Regions from separate parts of the Aliiglaciecola sp. NS0011-25 genome, predicted to be linked through region 1. Evidence: riboswitches for the same ligand, from Rfam matches in the RefSeq annotation. Region 1 holds a riboswitch; the other holds the start of a gene.
The links. A riboswitch is a leader RNA that binds a small molecule or an ion and turns the genes downstream of it on or off. The one in region 1 is predicted to bind thiamine pyrophosphate.

Region 1 (11,478 bases):
TCCTATTTTTGGCATGGCACAGAACCTTTTCATGATACGCAAGAAAGAATGTCTGTGGCGTTTGATTTATTGCCCAATAATTCAGCAAAATGAATTATGCGTTAGATGAAAAACTGACCTAAACTAAGTTTATAGACTTTCGTATAAATGGTCTTACCAGCTCTTTATCGCTATTTTTGAATAAATTGTCGTAATTACATTATTTTTATTCACAAAATAGTTGAATTTTTTATAGAAAGTGTAATATGAAAATGCTGCTCGAAGTCCTATATACTGTGGTAATGCGGTTTTTTTTATGCTTCTTTGATTATAAAAACTACCGTTAGTCACTAAATGCTAAAGTGTGGCATACGATATCTTGACAACTCGATAACTTCCGTGTGACCATTCGAGTGCAATAGTGTTAAATCTGTTTAGGAATAACACTATAATCCTAAAAATAATTATATAGCCCCTTGTCAGTGAACTTTTCACCTAGACTGGGATTCATAACAAGAAAATTGGTTGGGAACTATGTCCAAAATGAGCAAGAGAACCCTTATTGCCTCTACCGTTATGGGTGCATTTGTACTTGGTAGTAGTGCAGTCTCTGCAGATACATTGAATGATCTTCATAAAGAAGAAGCTAAAATCCATGTTGCTGCAGCAAAATCTCAAGAGAAAATTGATAATCTCTTTCAACAATCACAAGAACTTTTAGTAGATTATCGTGCAGTTGTAGACGAAACAGAAAATCTGAAAGTTTACAATGATTATGTTGCAACTCTAGTTGCTGACCAACAACGCGGTATCGATTCTTTGCAAAGACAAATCGACCAAATTGATGAAACTAAGCGCGGTATCGTTCCTTTACTTTTCAGAATGATCGACAGTCTTGAAAAATTCATTGAAGCTGATGTTCCAATTAAAATGGCAGAGCGCAGAGCGCGTGTAGAACGTTTACGTGATGTTATGGGTAACTCTAACGTTACTGTTTCAGAGCGTTTCCGCCAAGTTATCGAAGCTTACCAAATTGAATTGGATTACGGTTCGAAGATTTCAGCTTACCAAGGCAACATGACTTATAACGGTACTGACATTACGGTTGATTTCTTTAACCTAGGTCGCACCGCATTAATCGCTTTATCTCTAGACCAAAAGAATGCATGGATGTGGGACACTGCAGAACGCACTTGGGTCGAGCTAGGCAGCGAGTACTTAGAATCTAGTATCGCAGCAGTTCGTATGGCAAGAAAACAATTGCCAGTTAATCTAGTTAAACTACCCATTCCAGCTGCGGAGTAATAAGAAATGAAATTAACATTTAAATCCGTATTCGCTGCAACAGCAGTAACACTTTTAGCATCTGGTGCGCACGCTCAGTCAACACTTGATCAATTACTAGATGAAGTGAAGCAGAATCGTGTTTCTGAAGCCAGACTTGATAAAAAACGTGAAGCTGAGTTCCAATCAGCTCGTGCAGACAAACAAGCTCTATTAAGAAGTGCTCAAGCAGCATTGAAAGCCGAAGAAGCTCGTGGTGATCGTCTTGCTAAGCAATTTTCTGATAACGAAGTGACGTTAACAGAAAAAAGCACAGAACTAGACATGGCAACTGGTGACCTTGGTGAAATGTTTGGTGTTGTTCGCCAAGCTGCATCTGAGTCTTATGGACGTATCGCGACATCAATTGTTAGCGCTCAGTTCCCTGGTCGTGCTGCATTCCTAAAAAGAATGTCAGAAGAGTCTGAAGGTCTTCCAAATATCCGCGAATTAGAAGATATGTGGATTGCTCTTCAAACTGAAATGACTGAGTCAGGTAAAATTGCTCGTTTCAATACTGAAGTAATCAACCTTGAAGGTGGTTCTTCACAACAAGAAGTCGTGCGCGTTGGTGCATTTAACTTGGTCGGTGAAGTAGGTTACTTAGTATATGATGATCAAGAAGAAAAAGTTCAACCTTTAGGTCGTCAACCAGACGAGTTCCAAGCTGAAACAGCTCGCGAACTATACGCTTCTACTTCAGGAATTATTCCTACTTTTGTTGATCCTTCAAGCGGTGCGATTCTTGGCCTATTGAAACAGAAAGCAACATGGGAAGAGCGTTACCATGCAGGTGGTCCAGTTGGATATACAATCACTGTAATGTTGGTGATTGGTTTGTTGATTGGTTTCTACAAAATCATCACACTTACACTTATCAGTGGCAAAATGCGTTCACAGTTAAATAATCCTGGTTCTCCTTCATCATCCAACCCACTTGGACGTGTATTAAAGGTTTACAACGAAAACAAAACTGCTGACACTGAAAACTTAGAAATGAAGTTGGATGAAGCTATCCTTAAAGAACTTCCTTCTATTGAAAGTGGTATTAACATCATTAAGATTTTTGCTGCTATCGCTCCGTTACTAGGTCTACTAGGTACGGTACTTGGTATGATCGCTACCTTCCAACAAATTACGTTGTTCGGTACTGGTGACCCAAGATTGATGGCTGGAAGTATTTCAATGGCATTGGTAACTACAGCTCAAGGTATTATCGCGGCTCTTCCGCTAATCCTTATGCACAGCATCGTTGCTGGTCGTAGTAAATCAATCGTGCATATCCTTGACGAACAAACTGCGGGCATAGTAGCTGCTCACGCAGAGTCGGAGAAAGCATAATATGGCTGACCTGATTGGATTATGGGATTCTGTCAGGGAGTTTATCGCGACAGGAGGCGGGGTGTTATACCTCGTCGCTTTAGCGCTCTTTCTCATGTGGGTGTTAATGATAGAGCGCTTTTGGTTTTTAAATTCTGTGTATCCTAAGATGAGAAAAAATATCATCAAAGATTGGGATGCTAGAACTGATACCACCTCCTGGTATGCGCATAGAATCCGTGACGCTTGGATTTCACAGGCTTCAGACAAACTAGGCAGTAACATGTTACTGATTAAAACCTTAGTGGCAATGTGTCCTCTAATTGGTTTGCTAGGAACAGTTTGGGGCATGATTAACGTATTTGAAACTATGGCGACGCAAGGAACCGGTAATGCTCGATTGATGGCAGCTGGTATTTCAATGGCAACAATTCCTACTATGGCAGGTATGGTTGCAGCTTTGTCTGGCGTTTTCTTTAGTTCTCGTTTGGAATCAAAAGTTAAAATCGCCAAAGAGAAGCTGATTGACAGCCTTCCTCACCATTAAGAGAGAAGTTTATGGCTCGTAAAGAACGTGTACCAGAGGAAGATGCAGCGATTGATATGACACCGATGCTCGATATCGTGTTTATCATGCTTATCTTCTTCATTGTAACCACTGTTTTCGTTAAAGAAGCAGGGATACAGGTGAATAAACCCGGCGCTAGCCAGGCGTTTTTATCTAAAAACGCTAATATCTTTATTGCTGTCACGGAAGACGGTGTAATTTGGATGGATAAGCGCGAAGTTAAGGTTGAATCTATTCAAGCGAACCTTGAAAAGCTTTTGGCCGAACAGCCTTCAGATGTTGTGATTATTCAAGCAGATGAAAAAGCTGAACATGGTATTGTGGTGAAAGTAATGGATCAAATCAAAGCCGCAGGTATCGACCAAATCTCAGTAGCAGCTAGAGGAGCATCATAATCATGCGAGTAATTTTCTCTATATTGCTTGGTGCCGTCGTTGCTTTTGCCCTTTTTGTGGTAATGGCTAAGTTGGTTGCAAATTCTTCGCAACCAGCAAGTGAAGTACCTGAGTCACCTGTTATTGATATTGTAATGTCGGACCCAGACGAAGCAACACAAACTCGTCAACGTGTTCCACCACCACCACCTCCTCCTCCTCAGCAACCGCCTAAAATTCAGCCGGTTGAACCTGATGTGGAAGACGCAAATGCTGATGGCGTAAGCTTTAACATGCCAGCTGTAGATGTTGGTGGCGCATCAATTGATATCGGTGGCGTTGGTAATATGCAACGCGATGGTGAAGCAACTCCGATTGTTCGTATTGAGCCTAAGTACCCAGTGCAAGCCGCTCGAGATGGTAAAGAAGGATGGGTTATTTTATCTTTCACTATCAACGAAGTAGGCGGTGTGGACGATGTTGATGTTTTGGATGCAGATCCTAAACGTATCTTCGACCGTGAAGCTAAACGTGCATTGCGTAAGTGGAAATACAAGCCAAAAATCGTCGATGGGAAACCTGAAAAACAGTTCAATATGAAAGTGCAATTGGACTTTAAATTGGATCAAGGCTAATGAAAAAGTTTGTATTAAATGTTACTGCGATAGCAACTCTAGGTGCCGCTACATTGCTATCAAACACAGCAGCAGCTCAGTCGGCACCGGTAGCTTGTGCAGATTACAAGCGTGGCACAACCAATATCGTTGGTGAGCGCGTTGGTAAAAAGATTCAGAAAGCGCTTGAAGAGTATAATAACGATAATATCGATGGAGCTTTAGCTATTCTTTATGAAGTTGATGCTAAAGACGGATACGACAAAGCGTTTACTGATAATTTTATCGGCAAAATGTTGGCAGGTCAGGATGGTAAAGGAGCTAAGGCTCTTGAGTATCTTGAAGGATCTGTTAACCCAAAAGCACTCAACGACTCTGAGCATGCTAACACTGTGAGACTTGTTGCAGACCTTAGTATGCAAGAGAAGGAATATGCTAAAGCTGTTAAGTATTATGAGCAGTGGATGACCTTCACTTGTAAAGAAGATCCAGACATCTATACACGTATGTCTCAAGCTTATTATGAGCTAAAAGATCTTCCTAAGATGGTTCCACCTGCTGATAAAGCGATTGCTTTGTATGAAAAACCTAACAAAAACCCTTATGTTTTAAAGTTGCAATCATTTTACGAACGTAAAATGTATCCGGAAACTGTCGCCGTTGCTGAAGAGCTAGTGCGTACTTTTCCTGAAAGCAAACAGTGGTGGTCACAATTAGGCTTTTTCTACATGTTAGTTGAGGACTATAAAAAAGCCCTTTCTACATTTGAAATTGCATACAATCAGGGTTACTTGGCTAAAAAGTCTGAAATAAAAGCATTGTCACAATTATACGCGACTAATGAAATTCCATATAAAGCAGCTGTGCTTTTGGAAAAGTATATGAAGTCAGGTTTGATAGAAGAGAGTGAACAGACTTTATCGAGTCTTGCTAACTCTTACCATCAAGCAAGAGAGTATAAAACGGCAGCTAGCTATTATGAAAAGGCAGCTAAGATAGAAAACGACGCTGATTTATATCGCAAGCAAGGTATATTGTTACTTGCGGCAGAAGATTACAAAGGTTCAATAAATGCTTTACAAAAAGCGCTTGATAATGGAGCAGACCAAACTGGTCGAATTCATATTGCGATGATGGAAGCAAATATTTATACCGGTAACTTCCGTCAAGCTATGGTTCATGTTCGTGAAGCGAAGAAAGACAAAAACGTTGAACGTACTGCTAGAGCTTGGGAACCGTATATTAAAGAAAAAGCGAAAAATCGCGGTATTAAAGTTTAACTTTAAGATCTCGATAGCAATATTGTTACCTTTAAAAGGCTTCTTAATAGAAGCCTTTTTTATTGCTCTCTCACTATTCATAAATGTAAGCCTAATTAAAAGATTTTTGTAGGTTTTTTAGGTTTATTGTTGATAGCTAATGGTTTTTAAATGTCCTCAATCTTATCTGATTTTTTTCATCTCTGGTTTTTTTGGGTCACTTCATCGGCCTGTCGTTTACTCTAATTTATTGTTGTTTAATTCGGATTGTTGAAATCAAGTTAGCGGATGATGCTGAAAGAACCGTGTTTATCTTAGCGATATTTAATGGAAGTAGAGCTTAATTTTTAATGAGTTTTTTTAATTGTTCTCGAAAGTAACTTTCAATTTGTTTTTTACCTGCTAACTTGTAGTTAGTACATAGCTGAGGATAGCTGTTTTTAGCGACTATCACATCATTAATAAATTTCCACCCATGGATGGCCTCTTCATCTAGAGTCTGCAAATTTATAGAAAGACTTTTTATCCAATTGAATACAGCAAACTCAACTGCAAACAGAGGGCGATTACCTGCAATAAATTGGGTCATTAAATTATGCCAATACATTTTCATTTTATGACTGTCATATGGCTGTGCAGATTTTTTTAATTTAAGGTTGTTGAATATTAGTTCAACTAAAGCAGGGGAAAGCGTTTTTAGGCGGTAATCTTTTTGATAGTGTATTTGCTGAGTGCAAATTAGGTTTAAAAATTTGCTAATCTGGTTAGCATTACAAGACAATGGTTTGAGCATAATTGCACTGAATTCTCCACTTGAAGCGTCTTGTTTAATACCAAGTTTTACCAACTGAAAATCATTGTTGTACCAAAATAGCGCGAGCTCTTTTGTTAATCCAAACGAACTACCTAAAAAATCTACCTTATGTTCTTCTGCAGATCTTTGTATATGGGCTAACAGCTGCGAGCCCACTTTTTTATGCCTATATTCTTGTTTGACTGCTATTCTAATCACGCGTATACAGCGCTTTAACAAGTACTCTGGATTATTATTATCAAATGCTAACCGTTGCGGAATTAAGTGGCCAGGGATGCGTCTACTGCCTTGGGCAATGTCTATTGCAATTGGAGTTAGATCTTCCCCTCCCTCTAAGGCGGTGAGGGCGACTCCTATTGGCTCTGCATATTGATTACTAAACACGTGAATGTGTTGATCTCCATCCAACATTCTAACCAAATCGTCTGGTGAAGTTTGATAATGGGCATCAACTAACAATTCAAATACCCCTTGTAACAGCGATGGATGCTTGATTAATTGTGCTCCATTATAAACCTCGTAAACCAATTCATTGGAAGAGTTGGAAATACTCTGGTATTCAGTCAACCGCTTGGATACCGAACTCTGGGTTGTGGTTTTTAGCGCCATTACCTTATGCCAAAAGGCTTCAAGAGGATCATTTTCGAACCAGCGAATAGGTGTGTGCAACATGAATTCACGAAAGTGTGCAAAATGGGTTCTTAAAAAAGGTTTAAAGCGTAACTCAAAGCCTCTGCCGCTGCCTTCATAACCATGAATTGTTGTACTGAGAACTACGTTTGGATAAAGCTGAACTAATTTTTCTAACACTTCTGAGGGCAATGAGGCGGCTTCATCGACGAATAACCAATCGGCTTTTGGTTGGGTTTGAATAATTTTATCGAAAGGAACATACGCCAAGTGATTAGCTAAAATTTGTTTAATATCTCGGCTAGGGTCATTTGTTTTTAAAATTTTCGAAGCTTGTTCAAATATTTTTTGAGTCATGGAACGATGGGCTGACGTCACTAAAAATGTGGTATTCGTTGACATGATTAATTGTCCAGCTGCAATTCCTAAAGCAGATGATTTTCCTCTGCCTCTGTCTGCAAGAACGACTATCTGATTGTTATCTTTAGAATATGCAAACTTGATATATTCCACCAACTGAAACTGATCAGCAGTCATACATACTTCATCTTGAAAATGGCTTTTTTTCAATTCGGTTGTTTCTGCTTGAGTTAGTTGCAATTGTTGTTGTTGCCAGATTGAAACGCCAGGGAAGGTTTTAATATGCTCCACTAACCATTCTATAAATGGCGAGTGAGGACGGCTTGTATTAGGCACTAATCCTTGAACTGTACTTTGCGTATTGCCATTTTGTGACCAAGCATCTAGTTCTGGGCAAAGTAATATCATCAAGCCGCCTTTACTCACACAGCCGCTCAAAGCGAGTAGGGCATTGCCTCTAATATCAGCAAAGCCATCATATACCACCCATTCGAATTCTTGACCTAAAACGCTCCTATATTGCTTTGATTCAATATTTTTTACAGAATCAATATCACCGACACAAATTCTCGATGTTGGAGCATGTGCAGTAAGTATATTTGTTATCGATTCTTTAACCCACTCCTGCGATCCGGATATAACCAACAACTGTCGGTGACCGATATTGCGTCTGCGTTTCTCAAGCCAAGTTAATACTTCTAATGTCATATGCTTTTTTAGTTGAATTCTTGATATAGTTCAACTCCCTAGTGTATTGGATAAATTTAAGGAATACGAATGCGCTTTCTATCTCGAAGGTTAGTGATGCCAGGAGATTTAAATTATGCTGACGCGTTATTTGGTGGTCGAGCATTGGAATGGATTGATGAAGAAGCTGCTATCTATGCTATTTGTCAGTTAGAAACGAATGTGTTGGTAACAAAGCATATTGGTGAAATTACATTTGAATCTCCAGCGTTAAAAGGAGATGTAGTAGAATTTGGTCTGGCGACTAAAAAAGTTGGGCGTACTTCGATAACTATAACCTGCATGGTTCGCAATAAGGTGACCAAAAAAACCATATGCGTGGCGGATGATATTGTATTTGTCAGTTTAGATCCAACTACCAGAGAGCCTGTGCCTCATGGCAAAACGATTAAAGATTTGGAACAACAAACCCAGCAAGAATTAAGATCATTGAATTTAAGTGATTAGCTTCTTGTAACGTTATCCAAACTCAATTTGTTTGAGATAAAAATGCCGCTGACGTTTTTGAAGTTAGCGGCATTTTTTATTCTATAAACTTGCGGCAACTATTTTTCTAACATCTTCAGGCGTAATGTTTTGCCTTTCACCTATTTTAGTTTTGCCCGCTTTTTCGAGTCTCGAAGCAACCTTATCGGCTACATCACTATCAATGTCATATTCAGATAGGGTGGTCTTGATTCCCATATCTCGGAAAAATTGTTCAGTTTTTTCAATAACTAAATTGATTGCCCCTTCTTCATCATAGCGGCTTAATCCCCAAACTCGCTCTGCATATTGAAGCAGTTTTTCCCGTTTGTGTTCACGCTGATGTTGCATTACACGGGGTAAAATAATTGCAAGGGTAACGGCATGATCTAAATTATAAAGGGCTGTTAACTCATGCCCTATCATATGGGTAGACCAATCTTGAGGTACTCCAGCACCAATCAGTCCACTTAACGCTTGTGTCGCATTCCACATTAGATTCGCACGCAATTCATAATCTTTAGACGTGAGCACCTGCGGCCCGATATCAATTAAGTTGCTTAAGATCGATTCCGCAAATCGGTCTTGAACACTCGCATTTACGGGGTAGGTTAGATATTGCTCAATAACATGTACAAATGCATCTACCACACCATTTGCCAGTTGGCGTTCCGGTAAAGAGTAGGTGACTTCTGGGTCTAGTACCGCGAATTGAGGTCTAACATGTTCCGACATGAAGGGTAATTTAAGATTATATTCTCGACGAGTTACCACTGAGCTGGTATTGGTTTCAGTACCTGTCGCTGGGAGTGTTAATATGCAGCCAAGACTTTTAGCACTTTTAACTTTTGCACCCTTAGCTAAAATGTCCCAAGGATCGCCTTCGAAATCTGTGGCTGCGGCGACAAATTTAGCTCCGTCGATGACTGAGCCACCTCCAACTGCGAGAATAAATTCTACGTCTTCTGATTTCACCATTGATACGGCTTTCATCAATGTTTCAAATTCGGGGTTAGGCTCCACCCCGGAAAATTCACACCAATCGTGCCCCTCAAGTTGTTCAATAACTTGTTGATAGATACCGTTGTTTTTGATACTTCCACCGCCGTATATCAACATGATTTTGGCACTGGGTAGTAAAGTGGATAATTTACTAATACTGTCTTTTCCAAAAACAACTTTAGTGGGATTGTAGTAGATAAAATTTTGCATTTTCAAATCCGAAATTATGTAAAGAAGCTGAAAAGTGTCGATTAACTATATTGAACCACTAAGTGAGAAATTCAAGTTGAATGTATGAATTAACCGTCATTCATCAGTTCTATAATTTGCCTTATTGGCAGCGTAGTTTTACAAATTCAAAATATTCAATAAGTTAACTTGCGTTTTTAATTGGGGAGTCCGAAGCTTTCGACAGTATTAATTTTGCATGCGCAATCCATACCAATTTCAAAAAACAGCAATATATTCATGGCGATTCCATTACGCCCTTGCTATCATCTCGCCGTTCAAGTTAAACACTAACTTGTTACACCAAGGGGTGCTCTTTGCTGAGATCTAATTTATTGGAAACCCTTATACCTGATCCGGATAATACCGGCGTAGGAATGGTCATCAAGAACTTCTTAAAGCTCTCCATTTACTGCCGAAATACCGGATCTTTTCATTAATTAGAAGAGATCCAAATGAAATTAAAATTTCCTTTACTTTACACAACCTTATTAAGTGCAATTCCTGCATACGCGTTAGCAAGTGAAAATCTAGAAGTGATTACTGTTACCTCAGACTTCAGAGAAAACGATATTCAGAACGTCACTGCCAGTGTCAGTGTGATATCTGAAGAGGTGATTGAACAACGCAATGGCTTTCATCTTGAGGATATTTTAGGGGTAGGTGCCAATATTAACTTTAGCAGTGGCGCTTCCCGAGGACGTTTTATACAAATACGTGGAATTGGTGAACGTAGTCAATATTCTGAACCTAATAATCCCTCAGTAGGATTGTTAGTAGATGATTTTGATTTTTCTGGATTTGCCGGCATCGGCACCCTGTTCGATGTTGAACAAGTAGAAATTTTGCGTGGACCGCAGGCTACTGAGTTTGGCGCTGCGGGTATGGCTGGAACAATTAAAATCAAAACCGCCGAGGCAAATGAGCAGCAACAAACAAAATTTCTTGCCACTGTTGCTCAGCAAAATACTTGGAATATTGGTGCAGCTTACGGTAATCAAATTACTGACAAACTTTTCTATCGTGTTGCCATCAACCAGTTTAAAAGTGACGGTTTTATCTACAATCAATTTTTAGATAGAGATGATACCGATAACTTAGATGAGTTGACTGCGCGTTTGAAGCTTAAGTTTCTAGCAACCGATAACACAACCATAGATTTTAATTATCAGTATTTTGATATTGATAATGGCTATGATGCGTTTTCACTTGATAATGATGGGGTTACTCGCTCAGATGAGCCTGGTGTTGATACGCAAGAAACCCATGCTTTTGGCATAAAAGCGAAGATTGAATTTGCAAAATCTACACTTATTGGTTCATTGAACCACACTACATCAGATTCAGTGTACGGCTATGATGAAGACTGGACTTATGTGGGCTTTCACCCTTGGGAATACAGCTCGACTGATTACTATTATCGTGAGAGGGATTTAACCAGTGTTGATTTGAGAGTTGTTTCAAATGACAACGGATTGATTTTTGATGATAGCACGCAGTGGCTAATTGGTTTTTTTGCTCGTGATATTGATGAAAATACGCGCAGAAATTATACCTATGCAGAGCAAGACTTCACCAGTCAATATGAACCTCAAAATTTGGGGATATATGGTCAAACCGACACCCAGCTTACGTCAAATCTAAATTTAAGCGTTGGTCTTAGAGCGGATCGTTTTGAGATGGATTATATCAACAATGACGGTTATATCGAGCAGCAAACGGATACCATGCTAGGTGGTAAAGTTGTTCTTAAATATTCAATAAATCAAGCATCTGTGTATACGAGTGTTTCGCG
Region 2 (11,478 bases), on a different contig from region 1:
CCTAGAAACTACCTATGTTTGTTTTGCGCATTTGCTAAATGTTTCCGGTATTACTTGGGAAACCAGCAACGTAAGAAATAAGCTTAATTGTGTTTTATGGGTGCCTGTCGAAGGCAGTCGAGAGTTAATGCCCGCAGAACGAAGAGTAGCCTCCCCAGTTCTTTGGCAACCAAGCCTCGCTCAATTAGACTTGCTTAAGCAAGATTGGGAAGAATTAATGGATATGATTGTATTAGGTGAGGTCGAAAACATCACTGCAAAACATGGACAGGCATTACAAATTCGCCCCAAAGCTGCAGATGGAAAAGCGCTAACAGAAGCAGTAGGCGCCCAAGGAACAATAATAAAAACCCGGCCAAGAGGCTTTTATTTGCGTAAACAGTTCACCCACCAAATATTAATAAACGCGTTTTCAGACATAGACTGAAAAAGCGATAACGATATTTTGATTCCCTCAAAAAAGTATCCGTTTTTTACACAAACAGTGAAAATAACTGACAATTCAAAAAATTAATAACCGGTTTGTATATCAGCACTCTGTTTCTCCAGTATCAGTTCCGCAAGTACATTCGCTTTTTCGGCGATGAATCCGTTTCAGTGTTTAGTCTTAAAATAAGAGCCATACTATTCCAAGACCAGTCACTCATTTAGCTGCCAGTTTCTCCAAACTAAGGCTGCATGGTCTGCATACTTAGTTTGTGCTACAACAACTGAAATAGTTGTTTAGGATGTTATTAGCGTTGTTTAGGATGTCATTAGCAACAATGCCTGCCTTAATAACCGCTTATTTACCAATTGGAGAATGAACTTAGCCAGCTTGAATCCCTGTCGCTTAACTGACTAAGTCGCAATCCAGTCTCCTTGCCAATCTTTATAAACCGGGGTATATCCGTTGTTTTTTATAGTCTCGGCAACTTCCCTTACCGAGCGTTCATCGCTGATATCAAACTGTTCTAATTGATCCGCTGGTTTCCCATAACCACCGGGCGCAGTAGAACTACCGGCACTCATATGGGTAATGCCCAGTGGCATGAGATTATTTCGAAATTGCTTTGTTTCACGGGTGGATAAGCTGATTTCTAAAGTTTCACTGAATAATCTAAATGCACAGACTAATTGAACTAGTCCTGTGTCGGATATTGGCATTTTAGCCTCAATTCCGCCCGTACAAGGTCGTAACCGTGGCAATGAAATACTATATTTGCTGCGCCAATAGCGGTTTTCTAGATAGGCTAGATGATGCCCCATTAGTAGTGCGTCGACACGCCAGTCGTCTAAGCCTAACAACACCCCTAAGCCTATTTTATCCACATTCCCCTGAGCGACTCTATCCGGACTATCTAAACGGTACAAAAAATCCGACTTTTTGCCTCGAGTATGATGTTTTGCGTAGGTAACGGGGTGATAGGTTTCTTGGTACAGCAAGACGCCATCTAATCCTAGGCCAACCAGTTGTTTGTATTGCTCGGTTTGCAAAGGTTGCACTTCTATTGAAACATGGCTGAATTGACGTTTACATTGAGGTAATACCTGCGCGAAATAGTCTATGCCTACTTTACTTTCATGTTCTCCTGTAACCAACAATAGAGAATCGAAACCGCGATCTTTAAGAATATTGATTTCTTGCGCTATCTCTTGGGTAGATAACACTTTTCGTTTGATTTTATTGCTTAGGGTAAAACCACAGTAATCGCATTCATTTGCACACAAGTTAGACAGATACATGGGCGCAAACAGCTGAATATTATGACCAAAGCGTTGTAAGGTAATTGCTTTGGCTTGCTGCGCCATTTGTTCCAGATAGGGAGTGGCTGCTGGCGACAATAACACCATTAAAGCATGAAGATTTCCCCTTGGATGTTGCAATGCTCGCTCAACATCTCTGGTGGTGGCGCTATGTAACGCCAGTTGTAAGGCGGTTAAATCTAATTGTTTATATATATCAACAAAGCTCATTTAAAAACCCCGTTAATGGACTGGTGTGGCTGGCTTGGTTCGAAACCCGTGCTAACCCCGCATGATAAGTTTTGCGTCCAGTGATAACGGCGTGACGAAAACACTGGGCGATAGTGACAGGTTGTTGGCTTGAAGCAATCGCGGTATTAACTAATACGGCATCGGCGCCCATTTCCATTGCCGCAGTGGCATCTGAAGGACTACCTAGGCCTGCATCGATGACCACAGGTACCTTAGCTTGTTCAATAATAATCTGTAAGAATGCTTTGGTTAGTAAACCTTGATTACTACCGATGGGACTTGCTAGTGGCATTACCGCTGCACAGCCAACTTCCTCTAGACGCTGACACAACACGGGGTCTGCGTGTACGTAAGGCATCACAACAAAACCCTGTTTCACCAAGGTTTCTGCGGCTTTTAAGGTTTCTATGGGATCGGGCATTAAATATTTGGGGTCTGGATGAATTTCCAATTTTATCCAGTGGGTGTGTAACATCTCACGGGCAAGTTGAGCGGCAAAAATGGCTTCTTGTGCATTTCGGGCCCCCGATGTATTGGGTAATAACTTCACTCCCATCTTTGTTAAGGGTTCTATTAGATTGTCGGTGCCATGTTCTAAATCAATACGTTTCATCGCCAGAGTGACTAACTCTGTTCCTGAAGCGTGCAATGCATCTAACATCACCTGGCTACTGGAAAATTTTCCGGTGCCACTAAATAAACGCGAAGAAAAACGCTGTCCTGCTATTGTTAACATTCCTCAACCTCCCGCCACAGCGCTAAATATTTCAATGTGATCATTTTCATGACAAATCGTTATCTGCCACTGGCTTTGCGGCACCAAATGTTGATTGTGAACTGCCGCAATGTTGTCTAATTTAGCAGCAAATGATGGCATGCCAAGCTCTAAAACCTGTTGTAAATTACTATTTTTTTCGACCTGTAAAGGGCGTTCATTTAGATAAAGGTTGATCATAAGGTTACCTCGCATTGAGTGGTTTGAAGAGGCGGGGAAGGTTGATTTAGTGGACGCTTTGGCCAGTGTCCACAGGTTTTGCAATGTGGATCTCGATGTCGAATTAGCTGACGCCAGCTTAGTTGTAAGCCATCAAAAATGTGCATATATTTAAGCTCTGTATCAAGCTTTAACATATGTTTGATACTCGCCAGAGCCTGCATACTGGCCATGATGCCAACACTAGGACCAAGTACCCCTAAATTAGCACAGCCTTGGGTGCTTGAATTGCTGGTGAAAAAGCAGTTGTAACAGCCTCTTTGCGGAGCGACTTGGCCATCAATCACTAATAGTTGACCGGAAAAACCTGCTACTGATGCGCTAATCAATGGGACAAACTGAGCTGCACACCAAGCATTAATTAATTGCCGCGTGGGCATGTTGTCTGAACAATCAAGTATGCTTAACTGACCAGTTTGGTGGGCTTGTTGCAGGTCAACATTGCTATGTAAGATATGCTGAGCAAAGTTGTGGGTAAACTTTTGACGATAGTAACGTACTTGTGTGTCACGATTTATTGCGGTGATTTTTTCAGCCGCACAATCGACTTTATGTTTGCCAATGGAGCTTGCATCAAACAGAATTTGTCTAGGCAGGTTTGACAATTCAACCACATCGTCATCAATGAGGTAAAGATGCCCGATTCCCGCAGCACTTAATTGCTGGCTGACATGACAGCCTAGTCCCCCCATGCCCACCACAATAACATGTTGATTGAGCAAATTCTGCTGACCATGCTCGCCAACTTGAGACAACAATATTTGTCGGTAATATTGAATAAACTGATTATCGCTCAAGGTATCAATCGTATCTTTGTTTGTGCTGACGTTTATGTTTTTGTTTGTCATTACTTTGCCTGCCATATTTGTTGCAGTTTTTGCCAGCTCTTTCCTGGCTCACTTGCTTTTTCGATGGCGCGCACAACGGCGACGTCGGCCACTTGAGTTTGTTTTAATGCTCGAAGATTAGTGTGATCTATGCCACCAATGGCGACAAGGGGCATGCGATCCCCCATCAAGGTGCAATACTTTTCGAGTTTCTTCAGTCCTTGAGGTTGAGAAGGCATTGATTTGGTTGGCGTGCTAAAGATATGGCCGATGGCCAAATAACTGGGCGACATTTGTTGCGCCAGCAACAATTCAAAATATCCATGGGAGGACAATCCCAATGCTAAACCGGCCTCTGCGATTTTCGACAAGTCTGCTTGCAATAAATCTTCTTGGCCCAAATGCACGCCAAATGCCCCATGTTTAATCGCCAATTGCCAATGGTCATTAATAAATACCTGCGCTTGATATTGCCGACCTAACGCAACTGCCGCTTGTATGGCCTGTTCAAGTTGCTGTTCAGAGTAAACAACACTAGATGAGTTTTTCAAACGTAATTGCACGGTCCGTGCCCCGCCTTTTAATACGTCTTTGAGTATATTTATGGACTGGGTCACTGGATAGACCTGCAAGGGCTGCTGGACGTTGGCAAAACTAAGCTCATTGGCTTGGTTTATGTTTGGATATTTAGGCACAATGATCTTGGCAAAGTGCTCCAGATTTTGCGGCCAGCCTTTACGCGCTAAAACTCCCGGTCCTTTGCCTACCGGGTATGCATAGGTTAGTCCTTGATGCACATATGCTTTGGCAACCACAATCGCATCTAATAATGGATAGCCAACGGCCATGGCCGTGGCTATGGCGCTGGATAAGGTACAGCCGGTGCCGTGATTATGTTGGGTTACGACACGAGGGCTACTAAAGCCAATTCGCTGATGTTGGTGCTCAGGTGAGGTAAATGGAATCGCTTTAGCCGCTAACCAATCAATTGCACTGCCGTGATCTAAAGCGCTACTGTACAAAGCACTTTCTTTTGTTGCACTGATTGCTAAAGCGGCGTTATGTAACTCACTATTTCGAACGTCTCCACCGGTGTACAGTATGTTACAGCCAAGAAAGTTGGCGAGATTGTCGAGATTTGTTAGTTCCTCCTGTTGAGCGTGATTAGGTAACTGGCTTAGTTCCAGTAATACGCCTAACTCATATCGATTAGGGGTTATCAGAGTAACGTATTTTGCCAGCTGCAAATAAGCGGAGTACGAACTTGGTTGCTTATACCTTGATAAAGTTTGACCGCTAGTAGATACCATCACAGGATCCCAAATCACTGGAATTTGCAAATTATTGGTTTGTTCATAGGATGCCAACTTGCTGGCAAGCCATTCACTGATACATCGAATTTGCTCAGCGTTGGCTAACATACCAATCTTAATTGCCGCCGGAGGAATATCTTCCAATAAGCAATCCAGTTGCTTTATGAGCATGGCTGTTTGGGTAGCGGTGATCCCTTGAACGTGTTGTGAGTTTTGAGCGGTGATGGCACTCACAACTGTGCATGCATGCCCTCCCAAGTCGTTAATGGTTAGACTATCAGCCTGAATGCCAGCGCCACCGCCACTATCTGAGCCAGCAATAGACCAAACAATGGGGCGAGTAGCAGACTGCAACTTATTCGAGTCGATGTTCGTGCTTACATAAACACCCATGATTTATTCAGACTCCCGAACGGTTTGTTCATTGATGGGGGTATAGACCTGAGCACCTTGGGCTTTAAATTCTTTCGATTTTTGAAGCATTGCAGATGCTATTTCCTGCGGACTCAATCCAGCTTTGCTCAATTGCAAACGTGAGGCATCTTGCTCTATCTGAACTTGTTGTTTGGCGGCATATTCGCGCACGTCTTGAGTAATTTTCATGGAGCAGAATTTAGGCCCGCACATGGAACAAAAATGTGCCACCTTGGCAGACTCTTGGGGTAAGCTTTCGTCGTGATAACGTCTTGCAGTATCGGGATCTAAACCAAGGTTGTATTGGTCTTCCCAACGGAATTCGAAACGAGCTTTCGATAGCGCATTGTCGCGGATTTGTGCGCCTAAGTGGCCCTTGGCCACATCAGCCGCATGAGCAGCAATTTTATAGGCAATCAAACCCTGTTTAACATCTTCCTTATTGGGTAACCCTAAATGCTCTTTAGGAGTGACATAACACAACATGGCTACCCCATACCAACCTATCATCGCTGCGCCAATGCCAGAGGTAAAGTGATCGTAGCCTGGAGCTATGTCGGTTGTTTGCGGGCCAAGGGTATAAAAAGGCGCTTCGCTACAAATTTGCAATTGTTTGTCCATGTTCTCTTTGATCAATTGCATTGGAATGTGGCCTGGGCCTTCAACTATGGTTTGCACGTCATATTGCCAAGCTATTTTGACTAACTCGCCTAAGGTTTCTAACTCGGAAAATTGTGCTTCATCGTTAGCATCGGCGATACACCCAGGGCGCATACCATCGCCTAATGACAGAGAGACATCATAGGCGGCGCATATTTCGCAGATTTCCTGAAAATGCTCATATAAAAAGCTTTCTTGGTGATGGAATAAACACCATTTCGCCATAATCGAACCGCCCCGTGACACTATGCCCGTCAAGCGCTTCGCGGTCATTGGTACGTAACGCAGCAATACCCCAGCGTGGATAGTAAAGTAGTCTACTCCTTGCTCAGCCTGTTCTATCAATGTGTCACGGAAGACTTCCCATGTGAGGTCTTCGGCCACGCCATTTACTTTTTCCAGCGCTTGGTAAATAGGAACTGTGCCAATAGGGACAGGGGAATTACGAATAATCCATTCACGGGTTTCGTGGATATAGCGTCCCGTGGATAAGTCCATTACTGTGTCAGCTCCCCAGCGTGTTGACCAAACTAATTTTTCAACTTCTTCTTCGATGGAAGAAGTAACCGCAGAGTTTCCAATATTGGCATTCACTTTAACTAAAAAATTACGTCCAATGATCATAGGTTCGGATTCAGGATGGTTAATATTGGCTGGGATAATGGCACGTCCTCGTGCTACTTCTTGGCGCACAAATTCTGCGGTGATAGGTTGTCCCACTAGAGCACCGAAGGCATTACCTTGGGCTTTTTGACGCAAAACAGGGTCTGTTACATCTTCTCTGGCCATATTTTCACGGATTGCAATATATTCCATTTCTGGAGTAATGATTCCCGCTTTGGCATAGTGCATTTGAGTTACACGTTTGCCAAATTTGGCTTTTAATGGTTTCACTGAGCGGTTGAACCTCAAGTGCTCGAAACCATCGTCGGCGATGCGCTCTTGACTGAACTCAGAGCTGACTTGCTTTAACTGTTCAACGTCTTGCCGTTGCAGGATCCAGTCGCGACGCAGTTTGTTTAAACCTTGGTGTAAATTGATTTGAGCCTTAGGATCCGAATAGGGCCCTGTGCAGTCATACACCAGAATATCCGGATTTTGTTGGGTGATAGGGGCCTCTTTACTACCACCTAAAATCGTATCTGTTTGTGTTATTGCGCGCATACCCACACGAATATCGTGTTGCTTGCCTGATAAATGTATTTTGTTCGAATTGGGGTAGGAAAAAGGTGTAAAGTTATCTATAAATTGTTTCGCATTAGCGCGAGTTTGACGACGATTTGACATTAGCAATCTCTCATATTGTTAAAAAATGAAGTTGCTTGTCTGGAGAGGTTTGGTGTTGAAAAGCGCCAATTATCTTAATAAGGGCAGATTGCGTCTAACAACCTAGAATAGCTCCCCAATTGGCAAAATAAGCGGTAAGATTAAGCCGCAATAAAAGCGCCTTAATGGTTACAGCGTTACGCTTGTTTCCTTCGCGGGTACTAGCCCGATCAGGTTCAACGGATCCCGAATAAACGGTCTCAGCCCACACAACTTAGTCAACTAAATCGTGCTAGCACTCCGACAAGAGTGCAGTAATATAAACACATTCATTTGATTTAACAAGTAGAACCAGTGAGCAATAAACTTCCCTCCCAAAAACAACGGCGAAGTTAGGGTTACGCTGTGTGAGCCGTCCTAAATACTGTTGACACTTTTCAAATTGGTTTGGGACAGTGCAATGAAATTTCCGTTAAGACTACTCGAGGTGACTATTTCCGCGGTTTTAAATTGGCGGTTGTCGACCAAATGGGAAAGGCGAATTATTACTCTACAAACCACAAAATCTCGAGCAAGCAAAGGTTATGCTGGCTGAACTTGTTGAGACATAGCATAGTCGACGACGACACTTGGCCGTTAAATACAAAACGCCCGATGAAATTCACCGGGCGTTTCAAATGAAATAAGAATCAACCTATTTCAGGACTAGTCACTTAATTATACAATTATTGAGGCGTTCTCAATACCATCAAACGTAGCTCTGTCATGTCTTCAATAGCAAAGCGAATACCTTCACGACCTAATCCAGACTCTTTAACACCACCATATGGCATGTTGTCTACTCGCCAACTTGGAACATCACCAATTACGACACCACCAACATCTAACACATCCCATGCTTTATGCGCTTTATAGATATCTCGCGTGAAAACACCCGCTTGCAGGCCAAATTGGCTATTGTTAATTTCTTCTAGAGCATCGTCATAATCACTAAAAGGAGCGATAATTGACACTGGGCCAAAGGCTTCATCAGCGCTAATGCTGGCATCGCTTGGTACGTTTTCTAAGACAGTTGCCTGCAGCATAGCTCCGTCACGTTTGCCACCACATAATACACTAGCACCTTTAGATTTGGCTTCGGCAATCCAGTCATCAAGACGAGTTGCTTCAGATTCTGAAATCATAGGGCCGATAAATGTATCTTCACTTAGCGGATCGCCATGCACCAAATTCGCGACTTTTTCGACGTAACGCTTTTTAAAATCAGCATAAATAGATTCATGCACTAATACTCGCTGCACACTAATACAACTTTGACCAGACTGGTAATAAGCTCCAAATACAATGCGTTCAATGGCATCATCTAAATCAGTATCATGATCAACAATACAACCAGCGTTACCACCTAGTTCAAGTATTACCGGCTTCTTGCCTGCGCGAGCTTTAAGATCCCAACCCACATCAGGAGAACCGGTGAAACTAAGTAACTTAAATCTGTCATCGGTTGTAAACAGATCAGCTCCGTCACGACTACAAGGCAAGATTGAAAACGCACCTTCTGGCAAATCAGTTTCAGCCAAGATTTCGCCAATAATCAATGCACCTAATGGCGTGCGACTTGCTGGTTTCAACACAAAAGCACAACCAACAGCCAATGCAGGAGCAACTTTGTGAGCCGCTAAATTCAACGGAAAGTTAAACGGGGAAATAAATGAACATGGACCAATCGGAACTTTTTTATACATCCCCTGATAGCCTTTGGCGCGAGGGGTAATTTCCAAATTCATCACTTCGCCACTGATTCTGACGGATTCTTCAGCCGCAATACGGAAAGTATCAATTAAGCGCGTCACTTCGCCTCGAGCATCTTTAATTGGCTTACCGGCTTCAATACACAAAGCATATGCCAGCTCTTCAAAGCGCTCTTCAAAACGTTTTATACAGTGATTTAATATCGCTTGACGCTCGTATGGCTTCATTACCGTTAACGCAGCTTGGCTTTTATCTGCAGCTTCAATTGCTTGGTCAATCACATCAGCTTTGGCCATTGCCACTGTAGTAGCAGCTTCGCCTGTGTACTTGTTAGTTACAACTAAATCTTGATTGGCATAAACGGCTTTATTCGCTAAATAATAAGGATAAGCTTTTTGTAACATGGTTGTTCCTATAGTTTTTGGCTAAGTTCGCGAATGGTTTTATTTAATGTTTGGTCATTCAAAGAATAGTCAACAGGCACATCAATTAGATGTACAGCTGGCTCAGCTAAACAAGCCTGTACTCTTGGTAACAATTCTTCGGCTGAATCAATCCGCCAGCCTTTGGCACCATAGCTTTGAGCGTATTTAACAAAATCGGGATTACCGTAATCCAAACCAAAATTATCAAACTCCATATGCGCTTGTTTCCATTTGATCATTCCATACGCATCGTCACGTAAAATAATCACCACTATATGCAATTTAAGGCGCACTGCGGTTTCCATTTCTTGACTATTCATCATGAAACCACCATCACCACACACGGTAATAACCGATTTATCGGGGTTTACAATCTTAGCCGCCATAGCTGACGGCAGCCCTGCCCCCATTGTTGCCAAAGCATTATCAAGCAACAATGTATTGGGTAGATAAGCAGGATAGTTCCTAGCAAACCAAATTTTATATACGCCGTTATCGAGGGTCACTATGCCGTCTTTTGGCATTGCGGTACGAATATCTCGTACAAAACGTTCCGGCAATATAGGGAAACGGTCATCATCTTCTGACACTTTACGATGAGCAATGTATGCATCATGAACATCGCTATAAAAATCAAGTTTCCAATTATTGGATGGCGTAATTTTTTGTTTAATTTGCCAAATGCTATTGGCAATATCACCGACCACTTCCAATTGAGGGAAATACACAGGATCAACCGCAGCGGAGGCGAAATTAATATGAATGACTTTTTTGCCATCATTACCCATGAAAAATGGCGGCTTCTCTACCACGTCATGACCGACGTTAATGATCAAATCAGCGCGTGAAATCACTCGGTGTACAAAGTCACCATCGGATAATGCGGTATTGCCCATGAACAATTTACCGCTTTCATCTAAAACCCCTTTCCCCATCTGTGTGGTGATGTAAGGAATACCGGTTTTTTCAACAAACTCTTTGAGCATCTTAGCGGTGAGTTTACGGTTTGCAGCAGCACCAATGAGTAAAACCGGTGACTTAGCTGTCTCTATCATGTTAACCGCACCGTCAATCGACTTATCTTCAGCGATGGGACGTCTTACGGCGCTAGCTTTGATTAATTTTGCGTTGGTTTTTTCAGCGGCAATATCTTCCGGCAATTCAATGTGAACAGCACCAGGACGCTCTTCATGGGCCAATCGAAATGCTTCACGAACTATGGATGGAATGCGATCACCACTCACCACTTGGGTGGTGTATTTGGTTAAAGGACGCATCATATCAACCGCGTCTATTACCTGAAAGCGACCTTGTTTACTGGTTTTAATTGGTTTTTGGCCAGTAATCATCAACATCGGCATAGCACCAAGTTGCGCATAAGCTGCTGGTGTCACTAGGTTAGTCGCACCAGGGCCAAGGGTGGATAAACACACACCGACTTTTCCAGTTAAACGGCCATATGTTGCGGCCATGAAGCCTGCACCTTGCTCATGTCTGGTAAGAATTAGTTTGATAGGTGACTTTCTTAAGGATTCTAATAAATCGAGGTTTTCTTCGCCAGGGATACCGAATACGTATTCGACCCCTTCCGCTTCTAATGCTTGTACAAATAAATCTGATGCTTTCATATTTTTCCCATTAGATTATTGGCAAGAACTACTAGTGTAAATCTTTAAAGATAGTCCATCATTCCCATCAAGCTAAATAACAGATATTTTCCAGCCATTCAGATTTAACGCTTTAAGGGTTCGAGATTGTTCAGCATAGCTGATTGATTGTCACTCGAACGACTACTCGTTATTTTGTAGTAGATCTCATTAAATGTTGGTTTTCGTAATTATTCTCAAAAA

Region 2: it holds a riboswitch for thiamine pyrophosphate, as region 1 does, so the genes downstream of both, thiC (phosphomethylpyrimidine synthase ThiC) here and ABWV72_RS14950 (TonB-dependent receptor) in region 1, are expected to answer to the same signal.

What each region holds. Positions count from the first base shown of each region.
Region 1 is NZ_BAABWR010000016.1:117,141-128,618, forward strand. Features, by position in the region: gene ABWV72_RS14900 (tetratricopeptide repeat protein) at 1-93, shown strand, start outside; gene ABWV72_RS14905 (DUF3450 domain-containing protein) at 523-1,284, shown strand; gene ABWV72_RS14910 (MotA/TolQ/ExbB proton channel family protein) at 1,291-2,643, shown strand; gene ABWV72_RS14915 (MotA/TolQ/ExbB proton channel family protein) at 2,645-3,169, shown strand; gene ABWV72_RS14920 (ExbD/TolR family protein) at 3,181-3,585, shown strand; gene ABWV72_RS14925 (energy transducer TonB) at 3,585-4,199, shown strand; gene ABWV72_RS14930 (tetratricopeptide repeat protein) at 4,199-5,458, shown strand; gene ABWV72_RS14935 (tRNA(Met) cytidine acetyltransferase TmcA domain-containing protein) at 5,778-7,949, opposite strand; gene ABWV72_RS14940 (acyl-CoA thioesterase) at 8,019-8,435, shown strand; gene ABWV72_RS14945 (iron-containing alcohol dehydrogenase) at 8,517-9,665, opposite strand; TPP riboswitch at 9,980-10,078, shown strand; gene ABWV72_RS14950 (TonB-dependent receptor) at 10,139-11,478, shown strand, end outside.
Region 2 is NZ_BAABWR010000001.1:106,622-118,099, forward strand. Features, by position in the region: gene mutH (DNA mismatch repair endonuclease MutH) at 1-427, shown strand, start outside; gene thiH (2-iminoacetate synthase ThiH) at 841-1,956, opposite strand; gene ABWV72_RS00515 (thiazole synthase) at 1,943-2,713, opposite strand; gene thiS (sulfur carrier protein ThiS) at 2,717-2,932, opposite strand; gene ABWV72_RS00525 (HesA/MoeB/ThiF family protein) at 2,929-3,819, opposite strand; gene thiE (thiamine phosphate synthase) at 3,819-5,504, opposite strand; gene thiC (phosphomethylpyrimidine synthase ThiC) at 5,508-7,472, opposite strand; TPP riboswitch at 7,642-7,764, opposite strand; partial or broken gene ABWV72_RS00540 (IS3 family transposase) at 7,973-8,137, shown strand; gene ABWV72_RS00545 (aldehyde dehydrogenase family protein) at 8,177-9,607, opposite strand; gene ABWV72_RS00550 (acetolactate synthase large subunit) at 9,616-11,256, opposite strand.